DNA from 2 places in the Telluria sp. RT2P19 genome. Region 2 is predicted to be linked to the other one. Evidence: predicted binding sites of a transcription regulator. Region 2 holds the regulator's gene; the other holds the start of a gene.
The links. Region 2 encodes NrdR, which represses ribonucleotide reductase genes. Its sites were predicted from a motif close to CACNANATNTNGTG; they were not measured.
Positions count from the first base shown of each region.

Region 1: a site for NrdR is predicted at 3,980-3,993, ahead of AC56KW_RS02665 (ribonucleoside-diphosphate reductase subunit alpha). Genes of this name have one in related genera too.

Region 1 covers NZ_JCASIL010000002.1:118,019-127,858, forward strand. The annotation lists gene AC56KW_RS02660 (ribonucleotide-diphosphate reductase subunit beta) at 1-568, opposite strand, end outside; gene AC56KW_RS02665 (ribonucleoside-diphosphate reductase subunit alpha) at 771-3,701, opposite strand; gene AC56KW_RS02670 (sigma-54-dependent transcriptional regulator) at 4,293-5,762, opposite strand; gene AC56KW_RS02675 (sensor histidine kinase) at 5,766-7,403, opposite strand; gene AC56KW_RS02680 (PP0621 family protein) at 7,407-7,655, opposite strand; gene AC56KW_RS02685 (cytochrome C assembly family protein) at 7,657-8,460, opposite strand; gene AC56KW_RS02690 (hypothetical protein) at 8,608-8,913, opposite strand; gene ffh (signal recognition particle protein) at 9,160-9,840, shown strand, end outside.
Region 2 covers NZ_JCASIL010000025.1:63,872-73,711, reverse strand. The annotation lists gene AC56KW_RS23535 (M16 family metallopeptidase) at 1-1,667, shown strand, start outside; gene AC56KW_RS23530 (riboflavin synthase) at 1,783-2,409, opposite strand; gene ribD (bifunctional diaminohydroxyphosphoribosylaminopyrimidine deaminase/5-amino-6-(5-phosphoribosylamino)uracil reductase RibD) at 2,438-3,514, opposite strand; gene AC56KW_RS23520 (GspH/FimT family pseudopilin) at 3,616-4,173, opposite strand; gene AC56KW_RS23515 (type IV pilin protein) at 4,301-4,753, opposite strand; gene AC56KW_RS23510 (pilus assembly PilX family protein) at 4,750-5,442, opposite strand; gene AC56KW_RS23505 (PilW family protein) at 5,450-6,388, opposite strand; gene pilV (type IV pilus modification protein PilV) at 6,385-6,921, opposite strand; gene nrdR (transcriptional regulator NrdR) at 7,035-7,502, opposite strand; gene glyA (serine hydroxymethyltransferase) at 7,571-8,818, opposite strand; ZMP/ZTP riboswitch at 8,922-9,042, opposite strand; gene AC56KW_RS23485 (SDR family oxidoreductase) at 9,225-9,840, shown strand, end outside.

The DNA.
Region 1 (9,840 bases), on a different contig from region 2:
ATTCAGGGTTGGTCAGGACGTCGATGAACGGGATCAGGAACTGGTCCTTGTCGTGGATCGATTCGATCTCGTTGTAGGCGTTGAAGATCTCGCCTTCGTCCAGGCCCAGGGATTCGACGATGTACTGGTAGGCGTGGGTGTGGATCGCCTCTTCGAAGGCCTGGCGCAGCAGGTACTGGCGGCACTCCGGGGCGGTGATGTGGCGATAGGTGCCCAGCACGATATTGTTCGCGGCCAGCGAATCGGCGGTCACGAAGAAGCCCAGGTTACGCTTGACCAGGCGGCGCTCGTCTTCCGACAGGCCGTTCGGGTTCTTCCACAGCTCGATGTCGCGCTGCATGTTCACTTCTTGCGGCATCCAGTGGTTGGCGCAGCCGGCCAGGTATTTGTCCCATGCCCATTTGTATTTGAACGGTACCAGCTGGTTCACGTCGGTCGCGCCGTTGATGATGCGCTTGTCGTCGGCGTTGACGCGCTTGGCCACCTCAGCGGCGGGCGCGGCGTCAGGATTGGCGGTGGTTTGCGGGGCGCGCGGGGCGCTGGTTGGTTCGTCGTCCCAGGAGAGCATGGTGATTTCCTTCCGGTGTGAGTCTGTCGCGGGCAATCGCGTCACAGATCACACATAGTGTTGTTGGCAGTCGTCCGCCAGGGGGAACCTTTGACGTTTGCGAGGTGCGGGCAAACTTGGGTTCCCGCCTGCGCGGGAACGACGGTGTTAAGAGTCGTGGTGCAAGCCGGCGATCACGCCAGCCCGCACTTGCTACGGCGGATTACTGGCAGGCTTCGCATTCCTCGAAACCGTCGTCGCCCGGACGCAGGTAGCAGGCAGCGCCTTCATCCATTTCGGCGACGGCTGCGGTTGGCGCTGCGGCGACTGGCGCTGCGGCTGCCGGTGCTGCATGGCCGCCGGTCAGGCCGCCCGAGACCGACACCGCGTTCAGGGCGCCGGTGCGGGTGGTCGACTTCTCCAGGTGGGTCGCGGCGATCGTGCGCAGGTAGTAGGTGGTCTTCAGGCCACGCAACCACGCGAGCTTGTACGTTTCATCGAGCTTCTTGCCCGAGGCGCCGGCCATGTAGATGTTCAGCGACTGCGCCTGGTCGATCCACTTCTGGCGGCGCGAGGCGGCTTCGACCAGCCACTTCGGCTCGATCTCGAAGGCGGTCGCATAGATGTCGCGCAGGTCTTGCGGCACACGGTCGATCTTGCTCAGCGAACCGTCGAAGTACTTCAGGTCGGCGATCATGACTTCGTCCCACAGGTCGCGCGCCTTCAGGTCGCGCACCAGGCAGGCATTGATCTCGGTGAATTCGCCCGACAGGTTCGACTTCACGTACAGATTCTGGAAGGTCGGCTCGATGCAGGCCGACACGCCGATGATGTTCGAGATGGTCGCGGTCGGGGCGATCGCCACGCAGTTCGAGTTACGCATGCCGAACTCTTTGATGCGCTCGCGCACCGGGGTCCAGTCCATCGATTCGCTGGTGTCCTGTTCCAGGTAGCCGCCGCGTTCTTCGGCCAGCAGCTTGATCGAATCCTGCGGCAGGATGCCGCGGTCCCACAGCGAACCTTCGTAGGTGTCGTAGCGGCCGCGCTCTTCGGCCAGCTCGGTCGAGGCCAGGTAGGCGTAGTAGCAGACCGCTTCCATCGAGGTGTCGGCGAACTTCACCGCTTGTTCTGACGCGAACGGGATGCGCATCATGTGCAGGCAGTCCTGGTGACCCATGACGCCCATGCCCACCGGACGGTGGCGCAGGTTCGAGTTGCGCGCTTTTTCGACCGCGTAGTAGTTGATGTCGATGACGTTGTCGAGCATGCGCATCGCGGTGCGGATGGTCTTTTGCAGCTTGACGTGGTCCAGGCCATCGCCCTTCATGTGCTGCGGCAGGTTCACCGAGCCCAGGTTGCAGACGGCGATTTCGTCGGCGCTGGTGTTCAGGGTAATCTCGGTGCACAGGTTCGACGAGTGCACCACGCCCACGTGCTGCTGCGGCGAGCGGATATTGCATGGGTCCTTGAAGGTGATCCATGGGTGGCCGGTTTCGAACAGCATCGACAGCATCTTGCGCCACAGGTCCAGCGCTTCGATCTTCTTGAACACCGACATTTCGCCGTTGGCGGCCTTGGCTTCATAGGCCAGGTAGGCTTTTTCGAAGGCCTTGCCGGTCAGGTCGTGCAGGTCTGGCGTCTCGGATGGCGAGAACAGGGTCCAGGCGCCCTTCTCCATCACGCGCTTCATGAACAGGTCGGGAATCCAGTTCGCGGTGTTCATGTCGTGGGTGCGGCGGCGGTCGTCGCCGGTGTTCTTGCGCAGGTCCAGGAATTCTTCGATGTCCAGGTGCCAGGTTTCCAGGTAGGCGCAGACCGCGCCCTTGCGCTTGCCGCCCTGGTTCACCGCCACGGCGGTGTCGTTGACCACTTTCAGGAACGGGACCACGCCCTGCGAACGGCCGTTGGTGCCCTTGATGCGCGAACCCAGCGCGCGGACCGGGGTCCAGTCGTTGCCCAGGCCGCCGGCGAACTTCGACAGCAGTGCGTTCTCTTTGATGGCGTCGTAGATGCCTTCCAGGTCGTCGCCGACGGTGGTCAGGTAGCACGACGACAGCTGCGAGCGGCGGGTGCCCGAGTTGAACAGGGTCGGGGTCGAGCTCATGAAGTCGAACGACGACAGCAGGTTGTAGAACTCGATCGCGCGCGCTTCACGGTCGTCTTCGCGCAGGGCCAGGCCCATCGCGACACGCATGTAGAAGGCCTGCGGCATTTCGATGCGCACGTCGCGCACGTGCAGGAAGTAGCGGTCGTACAGGGTTTGCAGGCCGATGTAGCCGAACTGCAGGTCGCGGTCGGCGACGATGGCTTTCGCCAGGCGCTCGAGGTCGTACTTGCCCAGTTCTTCGTCCAGCAGCTCGTTCTGGATACCCTTCGCGATGTATCGCGGGAAGTAGGTGAGGTATTCGGCGGCGGCGCCAGCTTGCGGCACTTCGTGTTCGAAGACTTCCTTGCGGATGGTGTGCAGCAGGATGCGGGCCGTCACCTGGCTGTAGGCCGGGTCCTTTTCCATCAGGGCCCTGGCAGCCAGGATGGCGGACTTGTACAGCTCTTCGACCGGCACGCCGTCGTACAGGTTCTTGAGGGTCTCGGCGACGATCGCGTCGGCGTCGACGTGCTTTTCCAGGCCCGAGCAGGCCGCATTGACCAGGGCGTGGACGTCGTTGATGTCCAGCAGGCGGCGCTCGCCGCCATCGATCACGTGGATCTGCGGCGCGGCGACCGGGGCGCCGCCCGCGGCTTCCTTGGCGGCGCGGCGCTCGTCCATGCGCTTGGCGCGGTACAGCACGTATTCACGCGCGACGTCGTGTTCGCCCGAACGCATCAGCGACAGCTCGACCTGGTCCTGCACGTCTTCGATGTGGAAGGTGCCGCCGTTCGGCTGGCGGCGCACCAGTGCGGCCACGACGTTACCGGTCAGCTGTTCCACCAGTTCGCGGATGCGCGCCGACACCGCGCCCTGGCCGCCGGCCACGGCCAGGAAAGCCTTGGTCATCGCGACCGAGATCTTGGTCGGCTCGAAAGCGACGACGGCGCCGTTGCGGCGGATGACGCGATAGTCGCCGCGCGCGACGATCTCGGTCGGGGTCGGTCCGGTCGACGTCGATCCTGGGGTGACGTGTTGGTTGATCGAGATGTTCTGTGCTGTGTGCATTGCGCCTCCAGGTGCGCGGTCAAGACCGCTGCTTGTTTACATGGCGACCGTCTTGCAGCCTCGCGCAACCCGGTCCGTCAACAAATTAAAAGAAAAGCGATACCCCGCCAGCCGATGGCCCACGCTGGCATACGGAAGAAGCAGGGTACAAATAATTAAATAAAGCGTATCGGCAAGTGCTAAATCGACAAATCTAGGAACAAATTTGTGGGCAACTTGTGGACAACCTACGGACAACTCACGGATAACTATTGCACTAGTGTCTTTCCGTCTACTACCACTACATCTAGTGCCTAGCTTTGATATGAGACTAATTGTAGTACCTGATTTGCGGTACAGGCAAGCGAATAAATGGTCAAAATTTTCGGTTTCGAGGTCTGTGCAGTCTTGACATTTGGCCGCCCCCCAATAGACGGGGACCTCGCAGTGAGCAAGTACTAACATCCAAAATCGGCTAAAAAAGATATCCTGCTATCAGTACGTTGTCTCACTCGTCAATATGAGGCGGTATGCGCTGCAGGCGTGCATCATGCCCCTGCTTAGTTGCTGAAGAGAAACAAGCAGAATGCCCATGCGGCGTTGTGCGCGCGGTCAATCGTCCGGCGCGCAAATATCGAGCTTCTGCATTTGATAGCGCAGCTGGCGCACGCTGATACCGAGCAGGTTTGCCGCCTGGGTGCGGTTGAACTGGGTCTGCTGCAGCGCGCGCTGGATGATGTCGCGCTCGACCTGTTCAAGATATTCGGGCAGGTTGCTCGGCAGTTCCGCAGGACCGCGGGCGACCGGGGCCGCAGATTTGACAGGCGCGGCGGACACGGCGCCCGCAGCCGGGATCGCACCGGGACCCGGGATCGGCGGCGCCGGTTCCGGTGCGCCCGCCGCAGCAAGCACCTCGCCCTGCCCTGCTTCCGCCAACCTTGCCGCCTTGAGCGACAAATCGCCCACCTGGATCACGCCATCGTTGGCAAACGCCAGCGCCCGCTCGAGCACATTCTCCAGCTCGCGTACATTGCCCGGGAAGGTGTACGCCTTCAAGGCCTCCAGTACGCCCGGCCCGAGCGACGCCTGGCCAGGCCCGGCCAGCCGGTTCAGGATGCCGCCGGCCAGCAGGGCCAGATCGTCGAGCCGCGCGCGCAGCGGCGGCAGCGCCAGCTCGATCACGTTCAGGCGATAGAACAGGTCCTGCCTGAACTTGCCGGTTTCGACGCAGCGCGCCAGATCCTGGTGGGTGGCGCTGATGATGCGCACGTCGACCGGTTCCTCGCCCGTGGCGCCGATCTTGCGCACGCGCCGTTCCTGGATCGCGCGCAGCAGCTTGACCTGCATCGCCAGCGGCAAGTCCGCCACTTCGTCCAGCATCAGCGTTCCGCCATTGGCGGCCTGGAAGAAGCCGTCGCGTTCCTCGGCCGCGCCGGTGAAGGCGCCCTTGCGGTAGCCGAAGAACTCGGCCTCCATCAGCGTCTCGGGAATCGCGCCGCAGTTCACCGCCACGAAGGGTTTGCCGGCGCGCGAACTCTGGGCGTGGATCTCGCGCGCGGCCAGTTCCTTGCCGCTGCCGGATTCACCCGTGATCGAGATCGGCGCCATCGAGCGCGCCAGGCGCGCGATCTGCGCCCGCAGCGACTGCATCGCCGGCGAGTGGCCGATCATGCGCGACTCGACCACGCCGCCATCCTGGGCCGCGGCGCCGCCTTCCGACAATTTCAGGGCCGAGCGCACCATCACGCGCAGCGCGTCGAGCGCCACCGGCTTGGCGATATAGTCGAAAGCGCCGGCCTTGAGCGCCACCACCGCGTTCTCGGCGCTGCCGTAGGCCGTGATCACGGCGACCGGCGTGCCCTTGCCCGAGGCGGCGATCTCGCGCACCAGTTCCAGGCCCAGGCCATCGGGCAGGCGCATATCGGTCAGCACCAGCGCGTATTCGTGCTCGTCGAACAGGGCGCGCGCCTGGCGCAGGGTGGCGGCGCTGTCGACGTCGAGACCCATCTTGAGCAGGGTGATCTCGAGCAGCTCGCGCAGGTCGGCTTCGTCGTCGAGCACCAGGATGCGGGGCGCGCTCATGGCTTACTCGAGCGCGAAGGTGATGACAAAGCGGCCGCTGGCCTTGCGCGGGCCCAGCGCGATTGGATCGAACCGGTATTCATAATCGAGTTTCGCATCGTTGTTCAGGCACAGTTCACGCGCCAGGTAGAGTCCCAGGCCGGTTCCCTTGCTCGAGGTGGTATAGAACGGCTCGAACAGGTGGTCGCGCACTTCGGGCGTGATGCCGGGGCCGTCGTCCTGCACGTGCAGCTCGCGCCGCCCGGCGGCGTCGCGCGCGGGGAAGATGCGGATGCTGGCCGGCTGGCGGCTGGCGTAGCGCACCGCGTTGTTCAGCAGGTTGAGCAGCACCTCGTGCAGGTGCAGCGGATCGAAGCGCACCGCACTGCCGCCGGGCTCGCCTATATGGACTATATCACTCGCCAGGCCGTGGATTTCGCAGAATTCGGCTTTCAGCTCTTCCAGGAAAGCGGCCAGCGGCACCGGCCCGCCATTCGGCTGGGCCTTGCGCGACAGCTGCAGGATGTCCTCGACCATGCGGTTCACGCGCGTGACGTTGTCGCGCACGATCTTCAAGAGCCGCACCTCGGCCGGGCCGTGCAGGTCTTCGGCCAACAGGTCGGTGGCGTGGCCGATCGCCGACAGCGGGTTGCGCACCTCGTGCGCGATGCTGGCGGTCAGGCGGCCCATCGAGGCCAGCTTGAGTTGCTGCGCCTGGTTCTCGATGGCGCTCACGTCCTGCATGAAGACCACGCTGCGGCCCGCGGCCTCGAAGCCATCGGCCACGCGCGCGAAGCGCAGCTTGAGGTGCACCGGCTGGTCGCGCCGGCCGCGCACTTCACCGGCGCCGTCGCCTTCGCGGTAGGGTTTCAGGGTGACGAAGAATTTGTCGTTGTCGGGCACGGCCAGCCAGGCGTCGAAAGCCAGCGCCACCGGCTCGAAGGCCGGCGCCGCGCGCAGCGAGAACACCGAGGTGTCGGCCAGGCCCAGCATGCGGCGCGCCGCCGGGTTGCCGGTGAAGACGGCGCCGTCCTCCCCCACCACCAGGATGCCGTCGCCGACGTCGGCGATCACGATCTCGTTGATCGCCTGCTGGATGCGCAGGTCGGCGCCACGCTCCGCCGCCAGCTCTTCCTGCTTGAGCAGGCGCGCCGCCAGCCGGTTCACCATCAGCACGCCGGCGAAGAAGGCGGCGCCGAACAGGCCGGCCTGCATCAGCGGCGGGTCGCGGCCGTCGATCACCAGCTGCCAGACGTTCAGGCCGAGCAGGAACAGGGTCGCGACCGCCGCCGAGAACAGCGCCAGCACCAGCGGCGCCAGGATCGCGGCGCCGGCCAGCGGGAACAGATACAGGATGCCAAGGCCGCTGCGCATGCCGCCGGCGGCGATGTAGAGCAGCGAGATCACCGCCAGGTCGATCCCGATCTGCACCCCGAGCTGGATCAGGAAGCGGCGCTGCCAGCGCGCCGCCAGCGCGAACAGCGCCGCCGCCGCCACATAGAAGACGCAGGTCTCGGTATTGACCGGGTCGGGCCGCAGCTGTCCGCTTTCAAGGTCGACGCCCAGGTATAGCAGCAGCACCAGCGCAATGACGATGCGGGTGACGGTGAAGGTCTGGAGCGAACGCCACAACGTGACCCGCGCTCCCATCGACAATGGCATCGACTACTTGGGCGGCAGGCGCACGTGGCCTGGCGAGCAGTAATCCAGGCCGTCGGCGTGCACCGACTCGGAGGCCGGGAAGTACATGCCGCAGTGCGCGCACTGGGCCATGGCCTCGATCTGGCCGGCCGGCGCGGCCGGGCCGCGCGCCGTGTTGGGAGGAACCCCGTTGCGCTTGGCAAGCGCGCGCAGCTTGCTGCGCACGGCGAAGACGATGAGGACGATGAGGGCAATCCAGAACAAGATACGCATATCAGTAGACTCCCCGGTGCAGGACGACTTCGAGCACGAAGCGGCTGCCGACGTAGGCCAGCGCCAGGGTGGCGAAGCCTGCCAGCGTGAAGCGCAGCGCGGTCTTGCCGCGCCAGCCCTGCCACCTGCGCCCGGCCAGCAGCGCCGCGAACAGCGCCCACGAGAGCAGCGCGAACACGCTCTTGTGGTCGAGCAGCAGCGGCCGGCCGAACACCTGTTCGGAGAACACGAAGCCCGACAGTACCGTCAGGCTGAGCAAGACGAAGCCGATCCAGATCACACGGAACAACAGTTTTTCCATGGTGAGCAACGCCGGGAGCTGGTCGAGCGCGGAGCCAAACCAGCCGCCGCCGGCGGTGCGGGTGTGCAGCCGCGTCTCTTGCAGTGCCATCAGCACGGCGTGGAACGCGGCGATGGTCAGGGTGCTGTAGGCCAGCACCGCGACCGCGATGTGCCAGCCGAAGGCGGCGGTCTTGCCGGCCAGCGGCGTCAGGGTGCCCGGGAACAGCAGCGGCAGCAGGGCCGCCGCGAAGGCAAACGGCATCACCAGGCGGCGCATGCCGTCGAGGGCGAAATTACGGTTCTCGGCCCAATAGGCGGCCACCGACACCCACAGCGCGCTGGACAGCATGATGGCGAAGCCGACCCGCAGCCGTCCCGGCACCATCATGTCCATGCCGAGCGCGACGCCGTGCAGGGCCCAGGCCCCGGCGGTCACGCCCGAGATGACGGCGCCCAGGCGCGATGGCAGCAGGGCGCATACCGCGTACAGCAAGGCAGCGGCAAGGAAGAGGGAATTCTGCATAATAAGAGTCTACACCATCGGCGCGGGCCGGGGGCAAGCCCCCTCCCCGCCGATGACCGCGCCCACATAGGTACACGCCGGGCGTTCAATCGACCGCTGCCATGCGCAACCCGTCATCGTGATGCCGCTCCTGCTCTTCCATCACCGTCAACCCCAGCTCACGCTCGAGCACGTTGAACACCGGCGCCGCCGGACCGCGCGGGCGCGGATCCGGCCGCCGTCCGTGTACTGCGCGAACGGCTCCAGGAGTAGCAGGTAGTCGACCCATTTGCCCCACACATTCAGCGGCGAACGCGCCATCCGCCTTGCCACGGCTTGCGCCATGAGGTCGGTCGTGACCTGGATGTGCTGGGACGTGATGCCATGGAAATGCGGCGGGTCGGCCATCGCCGCGCTGCCAGCGGCAACCGTCAGGGAGAACGCGACCAATGTCTTGCCGACCAACCTCACCATGATGGTTCTTCCTGTTTCGTTGAACTAACGCTTGCCGCAAAGGCAAGTCGACAATACACCATGGCCGACATTGGTCGTGTTTGCGGTATGCCAAAAGGCGACAGCATCGGCAGGAATTGGCCGGGACAGGACAGGTTCGGCGTGAGGGGCTATGCAGCGAGGCGGCGCTGCAAGGTAAAATGATGCGTTGGCGACTGCGCCAAGCCTGAATTGCGCTTCTTTCTCGCTTCTTTCTATTAGGTAGACATGTTAGATAACCTCACCCAACGCCTTGCCAAGGTCGTCAAGACCATGCGCGGCGAGGCCCGCCTGACCGAGGCGAACACCGCGGAAATGCTGCGCGAAGTACGCATGGCCCTGCTCGAGGCCGACGTGGCGCTGCCGGCGGTGCGCGAATTCATCGCCAAGGTCAAAGAAAAAGCCCTGGGCGAAGAAGTCGTCGGCTCGCTGTCGCCCGGCCAGGCCCTGGTCGGCGTGGTGCAGAAAGAGCTGGCCGCCCTGATGGGCGCCGACCTCGGCCCCGAGGCCACCCAGCTCTCCTTCGCCCAGCAACCGCCCGCGATCATCCTGATGGCCGGCCTGCAGGGTGTGGGCAAGACCACCACCACCGGCAAGCTGGCCAAGTACCTCAAGGAACAGAAAAAGAAGAAGGTCCTGACCGTCTCGGCCGACGTCTATCGCCCTGCCGCGATCGCCCAGCTGGAAGCAGTGTCGAAGCAGGTGGGCGCCGACTTCTTTCCCAGTACCGCCAGCGACAAGCCGGTCGACATCGCCCGTAACGCGCTCGACTGGGCCAAGAAGCACTACCACGACGTCCTGATCATCGACACCGCCGGCCGCCTGGGTATCGACGAGGCGATGATGCAAGAGATCGCCGCCGTGCACGGCGCCGTCAATCCGGTGGAAACGCTGTTCGTGGTCGACGCC
Region 2 (9,840 bases):
CCGAATACATCCGCAACTTCCTGCAGGACGAGGCGATTCCCGGCATCGAGACCGAATACCGCTACGTGCAACAGCTGGTGCCGGGTATTTCGCTGGCCGAGATGAACGACTATGCGCGCCGCACCATTCCCGCAGACTCGGGCAAGCTGGTGCTGTACACGGGCGTGAGCAAGCCCGATGCGCCGACCGGCGAGCAACTGCTGGCCGCCGTCAGCGAAGCGGCGCGCACGCCCGTCGAACGGCATGACGAAAAGCTGCTGGCGACGCGCCTGATGGAACGGCCGGCGCAGCCGGGCAAGATCACGGCGGAAGAACACGACAAGGCGCTGGGCCTGACCCGCCTGACCCTGTCGAACGGAGTCAAGGTGATCCTGAAGCCGACCGACTTCCTCAACGACCAGGTGATGCTGAGCGCGGCCCGTCCCGGCGGCCAGAGCCTGTTCCCCGACGGCGACATCCTCAATGCGCGCTTCTCGAACGCCATCGTGGCCAGCATGGGTGTGAAGGATTTCAGTCCGCTCGACATGCGCAAGATCCTGGCTGGCAAGGCTGCCGGCGTGACCGTCGGCCTCGGCAGCTATACCGACGTGATCGCGGGCGCTTCCGGCGCGACCGACGTCGAGACCATGCTGCAGCTGCTGTGGCTGAAGTTCGCCGGCGTGCGCCGCGACGAGGGCCTGTTCCACGCCTATATCGACAAGCAGGCCGAGATCGCGCGCAACCAGAGCGGCCTGCCGGGCCGCTACTTCAACGATGCGCTGGTATCGGCCCTGTACAACGGCCATCCGCGCGCGCCGCGCACGCTCGACGCCGAAGAATACGCCAAGATCGACCTCGATCGCAGCATCGACATCTTCCGCCAGCGCTTCTCGAGCGCCAAGGACCTGACCTTCATCCTGGTCGGCAGCTTCGACGAACAGAAGATCCGGCCGCTGCTGGCGACCTATCTCGGCACCCTGCCGACGCCGGACATCCCGGTCGCCTACCGCGACGTGGGCCTGCGCCCGACCACGGGCGTGGTCAAGCGCGAGGTGCGCAGCGGCTCGGAGCCGAAGAGCACCGTCTCGCTGACCTTCACCGGCCCGGCCGAATTTTCCGAAGCCGAGCAGCTGCGCCTGTCGGCCCTGATCGAGGTGACCAACCTGCGCATCATCGAGGTGCTGCGCGAAAAGATGGCGATGATCTACGGCGGCGGCGCCAGCGGCACGCTGAGCAAGATCCCGTACGGGAACTACTCGGTCGGCGTCAGCCTGCCGACCGGTCCCGAGCACGTGGACAAGGTAATCGCCGCGACCTTCGCCGAGATCGCCCGCCTGCAGCAGGACGGCCCGGACGCGGCGGAACTCGACAAGGTCAAGACCGGCTGGATCCAGAACCACCGGCGCTCACTGCGCGAAAACGGCTATTGGGTGGCCAACCTGCAGTCGTCGCTGACCGAGGGCACCGACCCGGCATCGATCCTGTCGGTGGAGCGCCAGGTCCAGGCCCTCACGGCCGACGACATCAAGGCGGCGGCGCGGCGCTACTTCGACACCAGCAATTATGTGCAGGTGGTGCTCAATCCCGAGACCCAGGCGGCGGCCAAGGTGGCCAGCGCAGGTGGCCAAGCCGCAGGCAAGGCTGGCGGCAATGGTAAACCTGGCGCGCTGGCGGCGCCCGGCGGCTGACGCCGGGGCGCCCGCGATAGGCCACGTTCCTGGCCGTGTTGCAGGGGTGGACAGCGAAGCCGTCCACACGTTCATCCACCCTGCATCTGCCCCAAATCTCGGGCGGCGCCGGGAATTATCGCGCGGCCGACAGCATGCGCTCGACGTAGCGCGCGATCAGGTCGATCTCGAGATTGACGCGCGAACCGGCCGCCAGGTGCTTGAGGGTGGTGACGTCGATCGTGTGCGGGATCAGGTTGATCGAGAAGCGGCACACCTTGCTGCCTTCGGCTTCGAGGTCCTCGACCCGGTTCACCGTGAGCGACACACCGTTGACCACGACCGAGCCCTTATAGGCCAGGAACTTGCCCAGCTCATGGGGCGCGTCGATGACCAGCTCGAACGACTCGCCGACCGGCGCGAAGCTGTGCACCTTGCCCAGGCCATCGACGTGGCCCGAGACGAGGTGCCCGCCCAGGCGCTCGGCCAGGGTCAGCGCTTTTTCGAGGTTCACTTCGCCCGGGGTTTCCAGGCCCACCGTCTTGTTCAGGCTTTCGCGCGAGACGTCGACCGTGAAGGCCTGGTCGGTCTTTTCGACCACGGTCATGCAGGCGCCGTTGATGGCGATCGAGTCGCCCAGGGCCACGTCGCCCAGCGGCAGCGGGCCGGCGTCGACGACCAGGCGCACACCGGCGTCCAGGCCGCCCGCCAGTGGCGAGACGGAAGTGATGTTGCCGACGGCGGCGACGATTCCAGTAAACATACGATTCCTTCGTGTTGGTGTATCAGTATCAGGTTGCCGGCTCGACGAAGCGCGCCAGGATGCGCAGGTCGTCGCCCACGCGCGCCACGTCGTGGAAACGCAGCTGGCGGCGCTGCGCCAGGCGCTCCAGAGCGGGCAGGTCGAACATGCCCTGCCCCGGTCCGATCAGGGTGGGCGCCAGGTAGGCCAGCAGCTCGTCGACGCAGCCTTCGCGCACCATCGAGGCGTTGAGCCTGGAACCCGCTTCGACGTGCACTTCGTTGATTTCACGCCGGCCCAGTTCGCGCATCAGCGCCGGCAGGTCGACCTTGCCATGCGCATTCGGCAGCATGATCACTTCGTGGCCGGCGGCGCGCAATGCCGCGGACCTGCCGGCGTCGTCGACGGCGCCCACGATCCAGCAGGGTTCGCCCTGCAGGATGCGCGCATCGAGGTCGATCTCGAGACGGCTGTCGATGATCACGCGGCGCGGCTGCAAGGGCGTGTCGACGCCGCGCACGGTCAGTTGCGGATTGTCGGCCTTGACGGTGCCGATCCCGGTCACGATCGCGCTGGCGCGGGCGCGCCAGGCGTGGCCGTCGGCGCGCGCCTGCTCTCCGGTGATCCACTGGCTCTCGCCGCCGGCGAGCGCGGTGGCGCCGTCCAGGCTGGCCGCGACCTTCAGGCGCACCCACGGCAGGCCGCGCACCATGCGCGAGAAGAAGCCGATGTTGAGTTCTTGCGCGGCGTCGGCCAGGACGCCGGCCTTGACCGCGATGCCGGCGGCTTCGAGCTGGGCCAGGCCGCGGCCGGCCACCAGCGGGTTCGGGTCGACCATGGCCGCCACCACCCGCCCCAGGCCGGCCTGCACCAGGGCGTTGGAGCATGGCGGCGTGCGGCCGTGGTGGCTGCACGGCTCGAGCGTGACATAGGCGGTGGCGCCGCGCACGTCGTTGCCGCGCGCCGCGGCGTCGCGCAATGCCTGGATCTCGGCGTGCGCCTGGCCGGCGATCTGGGTGTGGCCGGCGCCGATCACGATGCCGTCCCTGACGATCACGCAGCCGATGCGCGGATTCGGCGCGGTGAGGTACATGCCGCGCGCCGCCCAGTCCAGGGCCAGCGCCATGCCGTCGGTATCGTTCAGAATCAGTTCGCGGTATTCGCTCATGTCGGTGGTCAGTTCGGTGCTCGGTTCGGTGCTCATGAGGATCGTCGCCTTGCCGTGTTTCAGGGCGGCGCCGCGGCGCCGTCGCACCCGTCCTCGCGGGCGGGATTGCACAGGCGTGGCCGCCCGAGCATATTGATTTTAATACGGCGCACTTCGCCGCCATGGAACAGCGACAGTGTGCCGAGACGCGATGCGGCGCTGTTCGTGTCGCTGCAACTGCGTCCCGCGCCATTGTAGGCGATGTATTGCGGCGCTGCAGGGCTGGTGAAGGAATAGCTGACCTGCAGGCCTCGCGGCAGAGGCGGATGAACGGCCAGGATCTCGTCGCCCCCGCCGGGACGGCGATCGTTGTCGCGGTCGACATAGACGGTCCAGCCTTGCGACCAGTCGCGGCCTTTCTCGTCGTTGGACGTGAGCTTGACCCGTTCGTTGCGCGCGATCGCCTGCGACCGGGCCAGCTGGACCGCGCTATGCAGGTCGCCGGACGCGGTGCGCAGCTGCTGGCCGCGAACCAGCCCATGCAGATTGGGAGCGGCGAGCGCCGCCGTGACCGCGACCATGCCGAGCACCACCACCAGCTCGGCCAGGGACAGGCCGGCGCACCACCGCCACCTCATCGGCTCCCTTATTGGCTCCCTCATTGGCTCTCTCATTGGCTCTCTCATTGGCTCTCTCATTGGCTCTCTCATTGGCTCCCCTCATTGGCTCCCTCATGCCGCCCCATTGCCAGCACCATCGCCAACCTCATGGCCAACAGCGGGCAGATGGGCCGCTGGCCGTTTGGCGGCCGGTGCTGTCGAGGGTCAGGACGCCGCAATCGGGATCGGCGAAGCCCGTGTCGACATTGGCCGTTCCAGGCCGCGCGCGCAGCGCGATGCATTGGGAGATGTCCTGGCCGGGGCAGGCGTAACCGTCGAGCTCGTAGGCGCTGGCGGCGGCGCTGTTGCCGGTCCAGGTCGGGAAATGGCCGGCATCGGGATCGCCCGCGTCGATCGAGAAAGCGATGTAGGCGTGGTGCAGCGCGCGGTATTGCTCCTGGCGCTGCATCGCGTCCAGCAGCGCCAACTGGGCCTCGACGCGGCGCGCCCTGACTAGCTGCTGCGTGTACGACGGGTAGACGAGCGCGGCCAGGATGCCCATGATCGCCATCACGGCCAGCAGCTCGACCAGCGTGAACCCTCTGCCGATATGCTTCATTGTCGGTCCTTCCCCGGCAGGTGGGCGGCTGCCGCAGCGGGCGGACCGGCGGCGGCGGCGGCTTCCTCGCTCCAGTTGCCAAGCTCGCGCCAACCGACACGCCGGCCCGGCGCGCCGTCGGCAGGCTTGCGGTAGTAGGCCTGCAGCGCGGCGTGGGTGCCCGGCATGCTGCCGGCGCCGCGCGCCACGATCCGGTACAGCTGGCCGCCGGGCGAGGCGGGCATCAATTCGACCAGGTAGCGCGGCGCCTCGCGCGGCAAGGCGCCCTCGCCGTCCGGCATGTTCGTGCCGGTAAAGCTGCCGTAGGCCACCGCCGGACCGTCATCATCGAGCAGCAACCCGGCCAGTTCGTCCGGATCGGCCGCGTGCGCGCATAGCCCGTTGAAGGGTCGCCCACCGCCGCAGCCGGCGACGAAGGCATCCGCGCTGCCGCCGGCGATGGCATTGGCGCGCGGCGAGCCGGGTTCGGCGCCGCCTTCGATGTCGCGTTCCGCATCGTGCACGGCGGCGTCGGCCATCTGCAGCGCCAGCAACCGGTCTTGTTCATGCAGGGCGGCGCGCGCACCCTGCATGGCGCCGCGGGTCGAGGCGATGCCGGTCATGAGCACCGCCAGCATCAGCACCAGGGCGGTCAGCAGTGCGATGCCGCCTTGCCGTTGCCGGGACCGGAATGGATGAACGCCGCGCATGCGAGGCTTACTCCGGCGCCACCGGCAATGCGACGGTCGCGCCATAGACCTTGCGCATGCGCGTTTCGCCCGGTTCGTCGAGCGCCATACCGACCAGGCGCGTACCGGGATCACCAGCGGAATACGCAGCGCCATGATCGGGCCCGAACAGATCGTAGACGATGCGCGCGCCAGCGCCGGGAGCGAGGCGCGGCCCATGCAGCAGCAACCCGACCCGCACCGTCGCCACCCGCTTCCAGTGCGTGCGCTTGTGCAGGTCGGCCGCCCGTTCGGCGGGCGTCGCGCCGACCGGCACCAGCGCCGCGTCGAGCGCGGCAAGCTCGGTGGCATTGACATAGCGGTTCGGGACGCCGTCGCCATCGCTATCGAACCCGTATAGCACCTGGAAGCTGTCGACCCGCCCCGCCACCGCATCCGACGACCAGCCGCTCGCGCCGCGATACTTGCACCGCAGCTCGGCTTCGCCCTGGGCATTGCGTGCGACATAAAGAATGCTCCAGCCTTCTTCATCGCGGTGCACCGGGAAGCCGGCGCAGTCGAGGGTGGCGCCATCGCCGTGCGGCGGCGCGCCACTGCCGGGAAAGCGCAATGCCAGTACGTCGCTGCCGTTGGCCTCGTCGGGCAAGGGAGAGTCGAGCCCAGTGCTGGTGCGCGCAAGCGAGCGGGCGTCGAGCCCGGCGATGCGTGCGGGCGACGCCGGATCGGGCGCCGGATGCGCCGCCCAGTCGACATGCGCCGCCAGCCGGATCGCGCGCGCCAGCGCATCCATGGCGTAACGGCCGCTGTCGTCCATTTCGGACGCTTCCATCACGGCGGCATGCGCGCGCACGCTCGAGATCAACAGCGCCCCCGCTCCGAGCAGCACGGCCAGGCCGAGCGCCATCGCCACCAGCAGCTCGGCGATCGTCAGGCCGGTCTGCCCCATGCGCACATTGAATGGCTTCATCGCGCCACCAGCAGCACATAGCCCGGCGCATCGGCCGTTCCATGCCAGCCGACCTTGATCGCCAGCGGCGCCCCGGCCTCGCCGCTGCACTCCCATCGATAGCGGCTGGTCGCATCGGCCCACGGCGCGCCGTCGCGGCAGAGTGCAATGCGCCCGGCGGGAAAGTTGCGGTGTATCGCCAGGCGCGCCTCGTGCAGGTCGAAGGCGGCCAGCGCCAGCGGGTCGCATGTGGCTGCGCCGTAACATGGCGCGCCACCCGCGGGCGGACCATCGGCCAAGGCGTCATAGGCAAGCGCGAGATAGGGATTGGCGCCGTCGGGCAGGCCGGCTACCTGCGCATTGGCTTGCATGCGCGCGGCCAGCGAAGAGGCCAGCATCGCCGCCTCGGAAGTCAATGCCGCGTGCTGGCGCGTGCGCTGCGCCGCCAGTTGCGACGCACTGGCGCCAACCACGCCCAGCGCGAGCACGAACAAGGCCACCAGGACTTCGATCAGGGTAAAGCCGCCGGACCTATCGGGTAGACGCGCCTGCATTGCCGCTCCTTCTCGCTGACGATGTGCGAGCAGAGAAGGTATCAGGCCGGGTTCATGCGCCCATGCGTCGGCGCAAGCGTGCGCCGGGCCAAAAACGGAACTTGGAAACGACGCTAATTGTCGAGCTTACGCTGGTGGCCGACTTCGACCAGCGCCGCCTGGAAGGAATCCAGGTCCTCGAAATTCTTGTAGACGGAAGCGAAGCGGATATAGGCGATCTTGTCGAGACGCTTGAGCTCTTCCATCACCAGCTCGCCGACATACACGCTCTCGACTTCGCGGCGGCCGCTGGTGAGCAGTTTTTCCTCGATCGATGCGACGGCGCGGTCGATCGCCTCGGCCGCGACCGGGCGCTTGCGCAGGGCCAGCATCAGGCTGCCGCGCAGTTTCGACGAGGCGAACTCTGTGCGGCTGCCATTCTTCTTGACGATGATCGGCATCGACAGTTCGATGCGCTCGTAGGTCGTGAAACGCTTGTCGCACTTGCCGCAGCGGCGCCGGCGCCGGATGGCGTCCCCTTCCTCGGATACGCGGGTATCGAGGACTTGTGTTTCTTCATGCTGGCAAAAGGGACATTTCATGGCGCCGGGCTGCAGGTACTACATGGATACTGATAACGGACCGGCGAGCCGGCCCGGATACATCGATATTAACGCGCGTAGACCGGGTACTTGTCGGTCAGCTTCTTGACTTCGCCCTTCACGCGTTCGATGGTCGCGGCGTCGTGCGGGTTGTCCAGCACGTCGGCGATCAGGTTGCCCACGGTGACCGCGTCTTCTTCCTTGAAGCCGCGGGTGGTGAAGGCCGGGCTGCCCAGGCGGATGCCCGAGGTCACGAATGGCTTCTGCGGGTCGTTCGGGATGCCGTTCTTGTTGCAGGTCATGTGCGCCTGGCCCAGGATCGCTTCGGCTTCCTTGCCGGTCAGGCCCTTGGCGCGCAGGTCGACCAGCATCACGTGCGATTCGGTACGGCCCGACACGATGCGCAGGCCGCGCGCGATCAGGGTCTCGGCGAGTGCCTTGGCGTTCTTGACGACCTGCTTCTGGTATTCTTTGAACTCGGGCGACAGCGCTTCCTTGAACGCAACAGCCTTGCCGGCGATCACGTGCATCAGCGGTCCACCCTGGATGCCGGGGAAGATCGCCGAGTTGATGGCCTTTTCGTGCTCGGCCTTCATCAGGATGATGCCGCCGCGCGGGCCGCGCAGCGATTTGTGGGTGGTCGAGGTCACGAAGTCGGCGTGCGGCACCGGGTTCGGATACTCACCGGCGGCAATCAGGCCGGCGTAATGGGCCATGTCGACCATGAAGTAGGCGCCGACATCCTTGGCGACCCGGGCGATGCGCTCGAAGTCGATGCGCAGGGCGAACGCCGAGGCGCCGGCGATGATCATCTTCGGCTTGTGTTCCTTGGCCTGGCGCTCCAGGGCCTCGTAGTCGATGTCTTCTTCCGGGGTCAGGCCGTACGAGACGACGTTGAACCACTTGCCCGACATGTTCAGGGCCATGCCGTGGGTCAGGTGGCCGCCTTCGGCCAGCGACATGCCCATGATGGTGTCGCCAGGCTTGAGCATGGCGAAGAACACGCCCTGGTTGGCTTGCGAGCCCGAGTTCGGCTGGACGTTGGCGGCTTCGGCGCCGAACAGTTCCTTCAGGCGATCGATGGCCAGTTGCTCGGCGACGTCGACGAATTCGCAACCGCCGTAATAGCGCTTGCCCGGGTAGCCTTCAGCATACTTGTTGGTCAGCTGCGAGCCCTGCGCTTCCATCACGGCCGGCGAGGTGTAGTTCTCGGAGGCGATCAGCTCGATGTGGTCTTGCTGACGAACGTTTTCCTTCTGAATGGCATCCCACAGTTCCGGGTCGATATTGGCGAGCGTATGGTCTTTGGCAAACATGTAAAACTCCAATCGATAATATTCCAGGCAACTGGTCGCCAACGGGAAGCGGTGCGGGAGCCAATGAATGGCGCGGGCAGCCGCGATCGAACGCGTACCGGTTGATGGCTGCCCAGGCGAACGGCGTATGGCGTCTCAGGTTCCCCGGTGGTTGCCCACCTTTTGCCGCGCCGTGCATCCTGATGGTGCGCGCACGCGGTATTTCGCCAGTTACGTGAGACGTAAGGACTCCAAATTGTACTGAACTCCCCATCGTAGGGCAAGGAAACCGCTGTGCCGGCGGCGTGCCGGGGCCGAATCAGGACGCCTCAGCGCACTCGTGGTCGTTTCGGCTACAATTTTATGGTTAGGCAGCGCGCCTTGCCTCTCCCGCCTGCCTCCCTGTTGCCCATCCCAAGGAACCATCATGATCGTCTTCATCACCGGCGCATCGGCCGGCTTCGGCGCCGAAATGGCGCGCACCTTCGCCTCCCACGGCCATCGCGTGGTCCTGGCCGCGCGCCGCACCGACCGCATCGCCGACCTGGCGCGCGAACTGGGCGAGTCCGCCCTGGCTGTCACGCTGGACGTCACCAGCCGCGCCTCGATCGAGGCCGCCCTGTCCGGCCTGCCGGCAGAGTGGAAACAGATCGACGTGCTGGTCAACAATGCAGGGCTGGCCCTGAATACGGCGCCGGCCCATGAAGTGCCGCTCGAAGACTGGGACACCATGATCGCGACCAATTGCCAGGGCCTGGTGACCATGACCCGCGCCGTGCTGCCTGACATGGTGGCGCGCGGCAATGGCCTGGTGATCAATATCGGCTCCGTCGCCGGCAACTATCCTTACCCGGGCGGCAATGTGTATGGCGCAACCAAGGCGTTTGTCGAGCAGTTCACGCTGAACCTGCGCGCCGACCTGGTCGGTACCGGCGTGCGCGCCACCAATATCGCGCCGGGACTGTGCGGCGGCACCGAGTTCTCGAACGTGCGCTTGAAGGGGGACGATGCGGCTGCCGCGAAGGTGTATGAAGGCACGCAGC